One region of the Mycetocola zhujimingii genome, then DNA from elsewhere that is predicted to be linked to it. Evidence: predicted binding sites of a transcription regulator. Region 1 holds the regulator's gene; the other holds the start of a gene.

Region 1 (7,372 bases):
AGCACCCGGGTGACCAGGCGGAGCCCCGAGGCGCCGACCGGGAGGTCGACCTGGGTGATGTCACCGGTCACGATCATCTTCGAGCCGAAGCCCAACCGCGTCAGGAACATCTTCATCTGCTCCGGCGTGGTGTTCTGTGCCTCGTCGAGGACGATGAACGCGTTGTTCAGCGTGCGACCGCGCATGTAGGCCAGCGGCGCCACCTCCACCGTGCCTGCGGCGAGAAGCTTCGGGACCAGTTCCGGGTCCATCATCTCGTTGAGCGCGTCATACAGCGGGCGCAGGTACGGATCAATCTTGTCGGTGAGGGTGCCGGGGAGGAAACCGAGCCGCTCCCCCGCCTCGACGGCCGGACGGGTGAGGATGATGCGTTCGACTTCCTTGCGCTGAAGGGCCTGTACGGCCTTCGCCATGGCGAGGTAGGTCTTTCCGGTTCCGGCCGGTCCGATTCCGAACACAATGGTGTTCTCGTCGACCGCGTCGACGTATTCCTTTTGCCCGAGGGTCTTGGGCCTGATCGTCTTGCCGCGCGAGGTCAGTATCGACTGGCCGAGCACTTCGGAAGGCCGGCCTGAAGCGTCGTCGAGAATGCGGGCGGATGACCGCACCTCGAGCGGGTCGAGGTCCTGGCCCTGCTTCACCAGCTCGATGAGTTCCTGGATCAGTGTGTGTGCAGCCTGCACCTGCTGCGGGTCGCCGGACAGGTTGATCTCGTTGCCGCGAACGTGCAGCGACACACCCGGATACTGGGTCTCGATGGTCGTGAGCAAGCGGTCCTGTGCACCAAGGAGCCTGACCATGGCGACTCCGTCGACGTGCAGGCTCGCTTCGGATGTTTCGGATGCCGACGGTGCTGCGGCGTCACGGTCCTGGGTCGCCCGGTTGGGCGTCACCGGCTCGCTCGAACCGGCCAGGTCATCAGAATCAGGCAAGTGTTCCCTCTCCAAGTGTCCCCGCGAGGACGTGTGCGTGCACATGAAAAACTGTTTGACCAGCCGAAGGGCCGGTGTTGAAGACGAGCCGGAATTCCCCGCCGGCGCGCTCGTCCGCGAGTTGCTGGGCGAGAGCCACCATCTCGGCCATCAGGCCGGGGTCGCCCGCGGCGAGTTCTGCCACGTTCCGGTAGCTCTCCGTCTTCGGAACGACGAGCAGGTGGACAGGCGCCTGCGGCGCGATGTCCTCGATGGCGATCAGGGTATCGGTCTCCGCGACGATCGTTGCCGGGATTTCGCGCGCGATGATGCGGCTGAAAATGCTTCGCTCAGTATCGGACATGGTTCTATCCTACGAACCGGGAGCCGGTTGTGGACCGGCTTGACAGGTCACCAGCGCCCGAGGGCAACGTTGAGGACGGCGAGTGCCGCCGGTCCGGCGGACGACGTTCGCAGAACTGTCTCTCCGAGCCGCACAGCCCGGGCGCCCGCGGCGGTCAGCGTCGCGAGTTCTTCCTTGCTGATTCCGCCCTCAGGACCGACGACGAGAACAATGTCCCCGCGAGGTCCATCAGACGCCGGGTCGAAGTCGGAGAGTTTGTCGGTTGCGCTCGGCTCGAGCAGGAGGACGCGGTGCTCAGCCGCCAGCGCGGCCAGTGCGGCCGTGCTGACGATCTCGTCAACGGGCGGAACGAACGAACGGATGCTCTGCTTCGACGCTTCGCGGACGATGGTTTCCCATCGCGCCCTGCCCTTTTCCTTCTTCTGGCCTTCCCACCGGGAGACACTGCGTGCCGCTGCCCACGGGATGATCCGCGAGACTCCCAGCTCTGTCGCGGCCTGGATCGCCAGTTCGTCGCGGTCGCCCTTGGCGAGTGCCTGCACGAGAACCAGGCCAGGGGTCGATGGCGAATCCTCCCGGACGGACGAGACGCGCACTCCGACCCGGCCTGCCTCGATCGTCTCGATGACGCCCCAGGCACGCAGTCCCCTGCCGTTGCCGACAAGAAGGTCGTCACCGACCTTCGCCCGACTCACCGTCGTCACGTGCTTCGCCTCTGGACCGGAGAGCTCGATGAGCTCCCCGGCCCGCGTCTCAGAGAGCGCTTCGTTCAGGTACAGGTTGGCCACGCGCTAACCCAGGAACTTATCGCGCAGCTTCGAGAACAGGCCCTGCTGGAAGTGACCCAGCTGGGTGGCCTGCTGCTTGCGCCCGGCCGCGAATGCCTTGATGAGTTCCTTCTCGCGGTGGTCGAGCTTGGTCGGTGTGACGACCTGGATGCCGATGCGCAGGTCACCCCTGCCGTTGCCGCGCAGTTTCGTCACCCCGCGACCCTTGATGGTGAGAACTTCTGAGCTCTGGATTCCGGGCTTGAGCTCGAGGTCGACATCACCGTCGAGCGCGTGGATCGTGGTCTCGACGCCGAGGATGGCATCCGTCATCTGCACATCGAGCGTGCAAAGCAGGTCATCGCCGTTCCGGCTGAAGATCTCGTGGTTGCGGACCTTGATCTCGAGGTACAGGTCGCCGTGGGGTCCACCGGCCTGGCCGATTTCTCCGCTGCCCGGCATCTGCAACCGCAGCCCGGTGTCGACTCCGGCTGGGATGTCGACGGGCACCGTGCGGCGGGCGCGAACCCGGCCCTGGCCCTGGCAGGTGACGCACGGCGAAACGATGATCGTTCCGTAGCCACGGCAGCTTCCGCAGGGGCTCGACGTCATGACGTTGCCGAGGAGGGACCGAACGGCGCGCTGGATCTGGCCGGAGCCGTGGCAGATGTCACAGGTGATCGGAGAGGTTCCCGGCTGGCAGCACGAGCCCTGGCAGGTCTCACACAGCACTGCGGTGTCGACCTCGAGGTCGCGGTGCGTGCCGAAGATGACCTCGTCGAGGTCGATCTCCACGCGCAGCAGCGCGTCCTGGCCCCGTTCGCGGCGGGACTTGGGCCCACGCTGCTGGGTTTGCCCGCCGAAGAAGGTGTCGAAGATGTCGCCGAATCCACCGAAGCCACCGGCCGCTCCCTGGCCGGATCCACCCATGTCGTACTGCTGGCGCTGCTTGGCGTCGCTGAGCACGTCGTAGGCGTGCGTGACCTGCTTGAACCGCTCGGAGGCATCCGCCCCGGGGTTAACGTCTGGGTGCAGTTCTCGTGCGAGCCTGCGGTAAGCCTTTTTGATCTCGTCGGTTGTCGCCTCGCGGGACACTCCGAGTACTTCGTAGTGGTCAGCCACTCATGGCCTTTCGTTGTCTGGGAAGCACATTTGCTCGACGAGCTTCCTGGGTATTTCGCGCCGAGCCGCGCGGAAGTATGACTAGTTCTCGCCGATCTGGCGCGAGAGGTAGCGGGCCACAGCGCGAACGGCGGCAAGGTTGTTCGAATAGTCCATTCTCGTTGGTCCGAGGACCCCGAGCCTGGCAAGTTCGCCAGCAGAGGAACGATAGTTGCTCGTGATGATTGATGTTTCACCGAGACCGAACGACGCGTTCTCACGGCCAATGCTCGCGGAGACACCGTTGGCATCCGTGTCCATCTCGCTGAACAGCCGCAGCAGAACCACCTGCTGCTCCAGCGCCTCGAGCACCGGGTAGATACTCCCGGAGAAATCGTCTTCGGTTCTGGCGAGGTTCGCGGCGCCGGCCATGATCAGCTTATCGTGGCGGTATTCGCCGAACTGGTCAGCCAGCGCCGACGTGATCCGCGCCATCAGTTCCTTGTCGACCTGCGGGCTCGAGTCGACGAGCGAGTCGAGCGTTGACGTCGCCTCCTCGACCCCGAGTCCGACGAGTGACGCGTTCACACGGGTCTTGATGGCCTCGAGCAGCTCCTGTTCGACAGGACCACGGACCTCCACGACCCTCTGCTCGACGCGACCGGTGTCTGTGATCAGCACGGTCAGCAGCCTGTGGTCGCTCAGGGCCACGATCTCGACGTGCCTGACCGTTGCGCGGGCGAACGACGGGTACTGGACGATAGCGACCTGGTTGGTGATCTGCGACAGCAGTCTGACCGTGCGGACGAGCACATCGTCGAGGTCGACCGACTGGCCGAGGAACGCCTCGATCGCCTGCTTCTGAGCGGCGGACAGCGGCCGTCGCTCGACGAGCTGGTCGACGAAAAGCCGGTAGCCCTTGTCTGTGGGGATACGCCCGGACGACGTGTGCGGCGCGCTAATGAGGTCTTCCTCTTCGAGCTGCGCCATGTCGTTGCGAATCGTGGCGGCGCTCACACCGAACGAGTGACGATCGACGATCCCCTTCGAACCGACGGGCTCACGGCTTGCGACGTAATCCTCGACGATGACGCGAAGCACTTCGAGGCTTCGTTCGGAGACCATGTCCGTCTTCTCCTTACTGGTTTCGGGCGTTGATTCGGGGCGCTGATTGTGAACACTGACACGCGGATGCCGCGCACGGAGTTGGGGTTGGCACTCCATACTCCTGAGTGCTAATTCTAGCGCGGAGACACGCCGCGTCGTAATTGCACTCAGCGTTGCCTGTATGGGGCCAACGGCAGTACCTTGGGTACCACAAGGCGCACACCCCCGCGGACGTTCGTCGACGCGGCTGATACCCAGCGTCTCCCTCATCGAAAGGCCATTCCATGACCGACCCCAACACGCCCTCCCAGCCCGATCCGTCGCAAGGACCTGGCCAGGATGGCGGACAGGTGCCACCCAGCTATCAGGGCGGGCCGGTTCCACCGCAGCAGCCGTATGGCGCGCCGCAGCAGGCCCCGTATGGTGCGCCCCAGCAGCCGCCGTATGGTGCTCCGCAGCAGCCATACGGCCAGCAGCAGTACGGGCAGCAGCAGTACGGCCCGACTCCGCTGACCCAGTCCGATGACAAGCTGTGGGCGTCACTGGCTCACTTCGGTGGCGCACTCGGAGCCTTCCTCGGTGCGGGAACCGCCGGCTGGATCGCTCCGCTGGTGATCTACCTGGTCTTCAAGGACCGCGGACCGTTCGCCCGCCAGGAGGCCAAGGAAGCGCTGAACTTCCAGCTCACGGTGACCATCTTCGTCATCGGCCTGTACATCCTCGGCACCCTGCTCACCGTCGTGCTGATCGGGCTGCTGCTGTTCCCGCTCGCGTGGATCGTCGGCGTTGTCGGCATCATCTTCGGCATCATCGGCGGCGTGAAGGTCAATAACGGTGAGGCGTACCGTTACTTCTTCGCAATCCGCATGGTGAAGTAGCAACCACTCGTCAGGCGGTCAACCGCCGAACGACAACATCGGCCAGGAGCCGCCCCCGCAGGGTCAATTCGACTGTCCCAGCGAGGGCGGCTTTGGCGTTAACCAGGTCATCGGCGATCAGTCCCGCCACGGCGACGCGAGCCTCGCTCGGGAGGGACTTGACGGCGATGCCCTCACGGATCCTGGCGCCGAGGAGAACGCGCTCCAGCTCGCGGGCCTCTGGGTCGAGTGTTTCCCGGCCAACAGCCGGCGACACGCCCTCGGCGATCCGGGCAGCGTAAGCCGCCGGATGCTTGACGTTCCACCAGCGCACCCCGCCGACATGGCTGTGTGCGCCGGGCCCGATTCCCCACCAGTCCTGGCTCTGCCAGTAGGCCAGGTTGTGCCGTGAGCGCGATGAAGCCGATGTCGACCAGTTGCTCACCTCGTACCAGGAGAAACCTGCGTCGGCCAGCCGGGAGTCGATCAGCTCATACATATCCGCCTGGAGATCCTCATCTGGCAGGGCAAGGAGTCCTGACCTGATCTGCCTGGCGAGCTTGGTTCCCTGCTCGACGATCAGTGAGTACGCCGAGATGTGATCGGGCTGCGTTGCGAGCGCGGCGTCCACTGACTCGCTCCAGTCATCGATGGTCTCGCCGGGAGTGCCGTAGATCAGGTCGACGCTCACCTGGAGGCCAGCCTCTTTGGCCCAGTCGACGACGAGGGGCACCCGCGCCGGGTCGTGGGTCCGTTCCAGGGTCGCAAGCACTCGCGGCACCGCTGACTGCATGCCGAACGACACGCGAGTGAAGCCCGCGTCAGCGAGCTGGCGCAGGTAGTCGGCATCGACAGAATCCGGGTTCGCTTCGGTCGTGATCTCCGCACCAGGCGCAATGCCGTGGTGGGTGCGAACGGCATCGAGCATCCGCACGAGGTCGGCTGCGGGGAGCAGGGTCGGTGTTCCACCGCCGAAGAAGACAGTGCTCACCTCACGTCGGGCGACTCCCGACCGGTCGAGCACGTCCGCGGCGAACGCGACCTCGGCGGCCGCCTCGTCGGCGTAATCGGATTGTTTGGCGCCGCGAAGCTCCGTCGCCGTGTAGGTGTTGAAGTCGCAGTAGCCACATCGCACGCGACAGAACGGCACGTGGAGGTAGAACGCGAGTGACCGCGAACCAGCGCCGTCAGCGGCGGATGCCGGAAGGCATCCGTCGGGCGGAGCCGGGTCACCGAGTGGAAGTGGTCCGGCCATTATCGTGCCCCGGGTGTGTGACGAATCACCTAGCTGGCCGGGCCTGTCCACAACGGCGAGAGTGCACGGAGGTACGCGGTCGCCAGTCGCTTATGGCGCCGGACCATCAGCGGCCGGAGGATCCGATAACGCAGTGCGAGCGGCCGTTTGAACGAGCGGACCTGGAACCAGACCGAGTCGTCCTCGCGGCGTTCGATGCGGAACGCGTCTTCACCGCTCACGCGCTTGCCACCGACGGTTCCATACGCGAACGCGACGACGTTGGTCTCCTCGACGAGGTAGACAACCCTGATCTGCTCATCGACCGTGAGCGAGCCGATCCTGCCGTGCAACCGCGCGGTGGTGCCCGACGTGACGTATGGCGTTCCGTCCGCAGCGAATCGTTGTTCGGTGGAGACATGGATCGCTTCGAGCGGCGATCCGTCTTCGGCGTAGCGGATTCCGCCGTAGCTCTCACCCGAGCTGGCCTGGACGTCGTCGACGCGAAGACCGGCGCCACGCTGCACAGCCCAGGTCAACAGCGAGGTGGACGCCGCCTCAAACCGTTCAGCTCCACTGCCCAGGCGAATGGATGCCTCGTAGGGCACGAATCCCTCCGGCGGATACTGCATGAGGTCGTGCGCCTGCGTAGCGCCGACCGCGGCATAGTCGACGGGCTGGTCTTGAAAGTTACTCCGGCGCACTTACTTCTTTTCTTTCGCGACCTCGGTGTCACCGCTCAGTGCGGCGATGAACGCTTCCTGAGGCACTTCGACACGACCGACCATCTTCATCCGCTTCTTGCCCTCTTTCTGCTTCTCGAGGAGCTTGCGCTTGCGGCTGATGTCGCCGCCGTAGCACTTGGCGAGAACATCCTTGCGCATGGCCCGCACCGACTCCCTCGCAATGATACGAGCGCCGATTGCGGCCTGGATAGGCACCTCGAACTGCTGGCGAGGGATGAGCTTCTTCAGCCGTTCCGTCATCAGCAGGCCATAGGCGTATGCCTTGTCGCGGTGCACGATGGCGCT
Region 2 (7,372 bases), 530 kb from region 1:
TCCTTCTTTGTCTTCAGCACCCTGCTCTTCGACGACCAGCCAGCCGAGGGCACCGAAGGACTCAGCGACGACGAACTCGCTGACGTCGCCAAGACCGCCCTCGCGTCCGCGGATGAGACGGCGGACGGATCGGCACTGTCGTCGATCTCGAGCTGCATCGAGGACGGAACCTTCACCAGCTGGGTGCAGGAAGCTACTGACAGGGCAACCACGGAGCCGATCCCGAACTCGAGCCTCGAGAAGGTCAAGGGAACGCCGACCGTGCTCGTCAACGACAAGCAGTACACAGGGTCGATCACTGACCCGAAGGAGTTCCAGGCCTTCGTGCTGTCCGTCGCGAGCGAGACCTATGCCGAGAAGTCGTCGACCCCCGCACCGAGCGAGACCCCCGCACCGAGCGAGACTCCCGCACCGAGTGAGACTCCCGCACCGAGCGAGACTCCCGCGAGCTAAATCGTCTCGTCCTGCTTCCTGCTGAGTCGAACCTGCACGCCCATGAGCGGGCCGACGAATCGACGCTGAATTCGGCGAGCAGGGCCGAGCAGGCTCTGAACGACGTACTGCCCGAGCAGCGCTCCCGCGGCAAGAGCGACAGCGACGCTCGCCGCTTCAATCATGCTCAGCAGGCCGTCGATCGAGCCGGCACTGAGCTCGAGGAGCCCCCGGAACAGAATGAGTCCAGGCACAAGGGGTACGAGAGCCGTGACGACGAGGGGCAGGGGTGGGACCCGCACCGCTCTCGATGCGAACGCCGAGAGAACGCCGACAGCGACAGCGGCGAATGCGGCGCTCCAGGCGTCACCGATGTCCCAGGTGTGAGCCGCTGCGAATACCAGGTAGCCGAGGACGCCAAGCACGATGACGGCCCAGATGGCCCTGGCCGGCACCTCGACACCGAGGGCGAAGCCGATGACCACAATGACACTGCCGATCAATTGCGCGCTGATCCCCTCGAGCGTTGGAGCGACGTACGGCTCGATATCGAGCAGGATGCCGAACCGTGACAGCAGCATGTTGGTCCCGGCAACACCGGCAACGAGCCCACCGGTGATGAGCAGCGCCTCGAGAACCCGGGCCGTTCCTGTCACGTAGAAGCCCGAAAGCACGTCCTGCACCGCACCGAACGAGGTGACGCCGGCCAGAAGCATGATGATCGTCGCGACGACGACAAGCGACGAACTCGCGGCGGGGTCGATGACGTGGACCACGGCCGCGACGATCGGGCCGACGGCGCCGCCCGCGAGCGTCTGGTAAAACACTGAGATCCGCGTTCGCGCGAGCACGCTCGTCAGCAGGTCGACGAAGAACGTGGCGATGAACGCTGCGATCACCACGAGGGGGCCACCGCCGAGCAGCAGCGCGGCACCGGCCCCGACGAGGCTCCAGCCGACGCGTCGGACGGCGGTCGGGTAGATGGGCCGCGCCCTGATGATCGCGTCTACGCGTGATCTGGCGTCGGTCACAGCGACAGGGCTGTGGAGCAACTCGCCGATCAGGGTGGAGGTATTGGTCAGGCGGGTGTAGTCGAGTGTGCGGTACCTGACGTTGCGGCTCTTCGAGATCGAGTCACCGGAGTCGGAGTCATCGTACGTCAGCGTAATCACCGTGTGCGTGACATCCGCTTCGCACCCGCGGAGCCCGTAGGCGCGGGTGACGGCCAGCATCGAGGCTGTTGCGTCCTCCGCACTCGCTCCCGAAGCGAAGATGACCTCGCCACACCGGATGGCGAGGTCAAGAATAGATCGGCTGGCGTTTGCTCCGCCGGCGGGCGCGGAAAACGCAGGTGCCATGAAAATCCTCAAAACTTTGTTACTTCAAGGATGCCATGGCCGCGGGCCCGTCGCGTCCCGGTGGCATTCGAAGGAGCCGTGCCCGGCGGCACCGACTCGAGCTGGCTCGAATCGGTCTCCGCGTTCGTTATGATTGACAGGTCCACGCCGCCTTAGCTCAGTTGGCCAGAGCAGCGCACTTGTAATGCGCAGGTCGTCGGTTCGAATCCGACAGGCGGCTCTCTCGATGTTGTCGATTGCACCGGCGATGTTGTCGATTGCATGAGCCGGGGTGCTCCCGGCCTCGCCCGCTGTCAGGAGATGAGGCGCTCCGGTGGAGACACCTTCTCGGTCCGGCCATGTTCCCTCGTGGCTCGCGATCACACTCGCGGCGGCCTGCGGTGCCGGTATGGCCGTGCAGACCCGCATCAATGGTGCGCTCGGCGTCGCGATCGGCGACGGATTTACGGCGGGGACCATCTCGTTCGGCTCCGGCCTGCTGATTCTCCTCGTCGTGATGGCTTGTGTGCCGCGGGGGCGAACCGGACTCAGGATCGTCGCCTCCGACATCAGGAGCGGCAGCGCGCCGATCTGGAGCGTGCTCGGGGGAGTAGCCGGAGCATTCTTCGTGCTGTCGCAGGGGATCACCGGCGCTGTCATCGGTGTTGCCCTGTTCAGCGTCGCACTCGTCGCCGGGCAGACCATCTCCGGCCTTGTCCTCGACCGCGTCGGGTTCGGCCCTCACGGGCGATCCGGGTTCACCTGGCCACGGCTCACGGGGGCGGCGCTCGCGGTCATCGCCGTTACCTGGTCCATGTCCGCGCAACTGTCGAGAGAGTTCCCCCTGTGGATGCTGCTGATGCCGGTCATCGCTGGCTTCGGCAGCGGATGGCAGAGTGCGGTCAACGGGCGCCTGCGCGTGCGGTCGGGGAGCGCGCTGACAGCGACATTCATTAATTTTCTCGTCGGGACGACAGCGTTGCTCGCCGTGACGGTCATCCGTAATTCGCTGGCGGGCTGGCCCACCAGTCTGCCGACGGACCCTGCCCTGTACCTCGGTGGGGTCATCGGCTGCGTTTTCATCGGGGTCAACGCGTTCCTCGTTGCACACACGGGGGTTCTTCTGCTGGGACTCGGCACCGTGGCCGGCCAGCTCTTCGCCTCGATCGCGATCGACGCGATAGCCCCTGGCGATAATCCCCTCGGTGCACCGACGGTGATCGGCGCAGCTCTGGCGCTGGCTGCCGTCGGTATCGCAACGATCAGGGTGCGACCGAGGGCTGCTGGCGTTACGGGAGTCGGCTGAGGAACTCCTCGGCGTCGATGGGTTTGCGGTAGCCGACCTTGGCGCCCTCCGGTATGCCACCGACGTACAACCAGCCGAGCAACTGCTCGTTCTTCTTCAGCTTGTGCATCTTGCGTACGGCTTTCGACCGCGTGTAGTGACCGGTTCGCCAAATCACGCCCCAGCCCGCGTCCGCGAGGAGCAGGCTGAGCGTGTGAGCGACTCCGGATGCCACGGCCTCCTGCTCCCATGCCGGGACCTTGTCGCTCTTCTTCTCGCACACGACTATGGCGAGCAGCAACGGCGCCCGCAGCGGCTTCCGCGATGGTGTGTCGTCGTGCTCGGCCTTCGCGATAGCGGCACCGAGCCTGACCCTGTCGTCTCCGCGCAGCTCAATCAGGCGCCACGGCTTGAGCGCACTGTGGTCGGCGACGCGGGCGGATGCAGCGACGAGCGGGAGCAGCTCGTCGTGCGTCGGCGCAACGTCGGTGACACGGGAATACGACCGCCGGTTCTCGACGGCCGTGAGCAGAGCTGACACGCCTAGTCTTGTGCGGTGAAGTTCAGCGCAATCGAGTTCATGCAGTAACGGTCTCCGGTCGGTGTGCCGAAACCGTCGTCGAACACGTGGCCGAGGTGGGAGTCGCAGTTCGCGCAACGAACCTCGGTCCGCACCATCCCGAGGCTCTTGTCCTCGATGAGCGTGACCGCTTCGGGCCGGACCGATTCGTAAAAGCTCGGCCATCCGCATCCGGAGTCGAACTTCGTCCCGCTTTGGAACAACTCAGCGCCGCACGCACCGCAGGTGTAGACGCCGGCTCGCGACTCGTCGAGCAATTCGCCGGTCCACGGGCGCTCGGTTGCAGCCTCACGAAGGACTGCGTACTGCTCATCGGTGAGCTCCTCACGCCACTGGTCGTTGCTCTTCTGAACCTGGTCGGTCATGGTTTTCTCCTTCGGAAAGTCTTCGTCCTCCATTAAACCCGCCATACGGCTGGGATGTTCCCGTGTGACGGAATGCTGGGCAAAGGCTGAACATCCGGTTCGACCCTTTGCCGTGTGCCATCGCCAAACGCACAACTGCACCGCGTTAGTATTGCGATCGACGCGCGGGCCGGTGCGCGGGAAGGCAGAAGACGAGTGAGCGAGAACGACGTCCCCCTTCCGACGACACTGCCCGGTTCCGTACCGCTCGACCCCTCACTCTCGGAGCGCGACCTCGCCATTCTGGATTTTGAAAACCTGTGGTCGCAGCACGCTGGCCAGAAGGAAGAAGCCATCCGCGAGACGTTTCAGCTTTCGCCCACCCGCTACTATCAGTTGCTGGGCGCGGTGATCGACAACCCGGCGGCGCTGCGGCACGATCCGATGCTTGTGAAGCGTCTCCATCGACTGCGGGACGCGAGGCAGGCGACCCGGCGGGCGCGAGCCAGGGGCGCGAGCCAGAATTAGCCCCGGTGGCCACAGCTCCACCACCACACCGCCTTCGCGGGCCGACCCAGAGGACCACACGAGAACGACATGGCCGAACACTACGCCAAGGACAGGTTCGACGAGATTCCGGACGATCTGAAACGCGTTGGTGCTCACCGTGCACCGCCTAAGCCGGGCCGGGGCTGGGTCATCTTCCTCTGGGCAGCGCTGGCGACCGTTGTCCTCGTCGTCGCGGGAATCCTCGGATTGTTCGTTCTGAGCGACCGGGTCAATTTCACCGACACAACGACCTCCACTGCCGCCCCTGAACCGACTGAGACGCCGGTCGCCGTCGCGACCATCGACCCGGAGGCAATGGTCACGGTACTCAACGGAACGACGACGAAGGGCCTTGCCACCCGGGCGATCGCGCAGCTGAACGAGGCTGGCTGGACGCAGAACATCACCCCGGGCAACGCAAGCGCGACCGACGTGACAACCACCGCCGTCTACTACGAAGATCCTTCGCAGGAAGGCGCTGCCCGTGGGCTTGCCGAAGCGCTCGGTGTTTCCAACATCCAGTTGTCAACGCAGTTCCAGATTCCCGTCGAGGAGGGGGAGGAGCCGGTCTTTCAGCTCACCGTCGTTCTCGGGTCTGACTTCGCCCCGGAAGACTGAGCCGTCGCAGGGTCCGTCGGGCGTGTTTCGTTCGCGTTTCGCGGGAGTTCGCGCCAGGTAACCATCCGCGTGATTTGCAAAAAAACCTGTTGCAAGTTATTGCCCGTTCATTAGTATCTGGAACTGGTCGAACATTTTGCTCCAGGATCCGCGCCTCCATCAGGCGGAGCAGGGGTCAGCACAATGGCCGTACGGCGGCAGACCCCAGCCAGCGCAGGCCTGGGTGGAGGAACACAGCAACTGGGAGTGACAATGGCGAGTGGAACCGTGAAGTGGTTCAACGCTGAAAAGGGCTACGGCTTCATCACCGATGACGGGGAGGGGCAGGACGTATTTGTCCACTACTCCGCGATCGACATGGGGGGCTACAAAGTCCTCGAAGAAGGCCAGAAGGTCGTTTTCGAAGTAGGCACAGGGGCAAAAGGCCCGCAGGCTGAGGCGGTCCGCCCGGTCTGAGCCGGTCGGTCGTCCTCGAAAACACAATGCCGTCCACGGAGTGGGCGGCATTGCTGCGTCCGTGAGCGACGTATTCCGCGACGCAGCACGCTGCCTCAGGCTGCCATGCTTGTCCTTTCCGTACTGGCTTGCACTCGCAGGTGGAGAGTGCCAGAATCGAGTTAGCACTCGCAATCATTGAGTGCTAACTACGTTCATCACGTCCGGGAGGGACGAAAAACCACATGGCAAAAATCATTGCTTTTGACGAGGAAGCCCGCCGCGGCCTCGAGCGCGGCCTGAACATTCTGGCCGACACCGTGAAGGTCACGCTCGGCCCACGCGGTCGCAACGTTGTCCTTGAGAAGAAGTGGGGCGCCCCCACAATCACCAACGATGGTGTATCCATCGCCAAGGAAATCGAACTCGACGACCCGTACGAGAAGATCGGTGCCGAGCTCGTCAAGGAGGTCGCCAAGAAGACTGACGACGTCGCCGGCGACGGAACCACCACCGCCACCGTGCTCGCTCAGGCTCTCGTTCGCGAAGGCCTGCGGAACGTCGCAGCCGGCGCCGACCCGATCTCGCTCAAGCGCGGCATCGAAAAGGCAACCGCTGCTGTCATCGCAGAACTCGTCACCAACGCCAAAGAGGTCGAGTCGAAGGAAGAGATCGCAGCTACTGCTTCCATCTCGGCCGGCGACCCCGAACTCGGCGCCATCATCGCAGAGGCAATCGACAAGGTCGGCAAGGAAGGTGTTGTCACCGTCGAGGAGTCGAACACGTTCGGCACCGAGCTCGAGCTCACCGAGGGAATGCGCTTCGACAAGGGCTTCCTGTCGGCGTACTTCGTCACGGACCCCGACCGCCAGGAAACGGTGTTCGAAGACCCGTACATCCTCATCGCCAACTCGAAGATCTCCAACATCAAGGACCTGCTCCCCGTTGTTGACCAGGTCATCCAGTCGGGCAAGCAGCTCCTCATCATTGCTGAGGACGTCGACGGAGAAGCTCTCGCAACCCTCGTTGTGAACAAGATCCGTGGCATCTTCAAGTCGGTTGCCGTCAAGGCTCCCGGCTTCGGCGACCGCCGCAAGGCACAGCTTCAGGACATCGCCATCCTCACCGGTGGTCAGGTCATCTCTGAAGAGGTCGGCCTCAAGCTCGAGAACGCAACGCTCGACCTCCTCGGTCGCGCACGCAAGGTCGTCATCACCAAGGACGAGACCACCATCGTCGATGGTGCCGGCGACGCCGAGCAGATCGCGGGCCGCGTTGCCCAGATCCGCAAGGAGATCGACAACACCGACAGCGACTACGACCGCGAGAAGCTGCAGGAACGCCTGGCGAAGCTCGCCGGTGGCGTTGCCGTCATCAAGGCCGGAGCCGCGACCGAGGTCGAGCTCAAGGAGCGCAAGCACCGCATCGAAGACGCCGTCCGTAACGCGAAGGCTGCCGTTGAAGAAGGCATCGTCGCCGGTGGTGGTGTTGCCCTTATCCAGGCTGGCAAGACCGCATTCGAGAAGCTCGAACTCACGGGCGACGAGGCAACGGGTGCGAACATCGTTCGCGTTGCCATCGACGCTCCGCTCAAGCAGATCGCCCTCAACGCCGGCCTCGAGCCTGGCGTTGTCGCTGACAAGGTGCGCAACCTGCCCGTCGGACACGGCCTCAACGCCGCGACCGGTGAGTACGTTGACATGCTCGCTGCAGGCATCAACGACCCGGTGAAGGTCACCCGCTCGGCACTGCTCAACGCAGCGTCGATTGCAGGCCTGTTCCTCACCACAGA

Evidence for each region. Region 1 encodes HrcA, which represses chaperone genes, less so after heat shock. Its sites were predicted from a motif close to TTNGCACTCGNNNNNNNCGAGTGCNAA; they were not measured.
Region 2: a site for HrcA is predicted at 5,763-5,789, ahead of groL (chaperonin GroEL). Genes of this name have one in related genera too.

What each region holds. Positions count from the first base shown of each region.
Region 1 is NZ_CP026949.1:1,724,666-1,732,037, forward strand. It holds gene C3E77_RS08215 (PhoH family protein) at 1-800, opposite strand, end outside; gene C3E77_RS08220 (histidine triad nucleotide-binding protein) at 925-1,275, opposite strand; gene C3E77_RS08225 (16S rRNA (uracil(1498)-N(3))-methyltransferase) at 1,323-2,063, opposite strand; gene dnaJ (molecular chaperone DnaJ) at 2,067-3,164, opposite strand; gene hrcA (heat-inducible transcriptional repressor HrcA) at 3,246-4,268, opposite strand; gene C3E77_RS08240 (DUF4870 domain-containing protein) at 4,535-5,128, shown strand; gene hemW (radical SAM family heme chaperone HemW) at 5,139-6,362, opposite strand; gene C3E77_RS08250 (DUF1990 domain-containing protein) at 6,392-7,045, opposite strand; gene lepA (translation elongation factor 4) at 7,046-7,372, opposite strand, start outside.
Region 2 is NZ_CP026949.1:2,252,251-2,259,622, reverse strand. It holds gene C3E77_RS10805 (DsbA family protein) at 1-453, shown strand, start outside; gene C3E77_RS10800 (threonine/serine exporter family protein) at 450-1,790, opposite strand; tRNA gene C3E77_RS10795 (tRNA-Thr) at 1,937-2,010, shown strand; gene C3E77_RS10790 (DMT family transporter) at 2,104-3,075, shown strand; gene C3E77_RS10785 (nitroreductase family protein) at 3,059-3,595, opposite strand; gene msrB (peptide-methionine (R)-S-oxide reductase MsrB) at 3,598-3,999, opposite strand; gene C3E77_RS10775 (DUF3263 domain-containing protein) at 4,228-4,506, shown strand; gene C3E77_RS10770 (LytR C-terminal domain-containing protein) at 4,576-5,145, shown strand; gene C3E77_RS10765 (cold-shock protein) at 5,398-5,601, shown strand; gene groL (chaperonin GroEL) at 5,826-7,372, shown strand, end outside.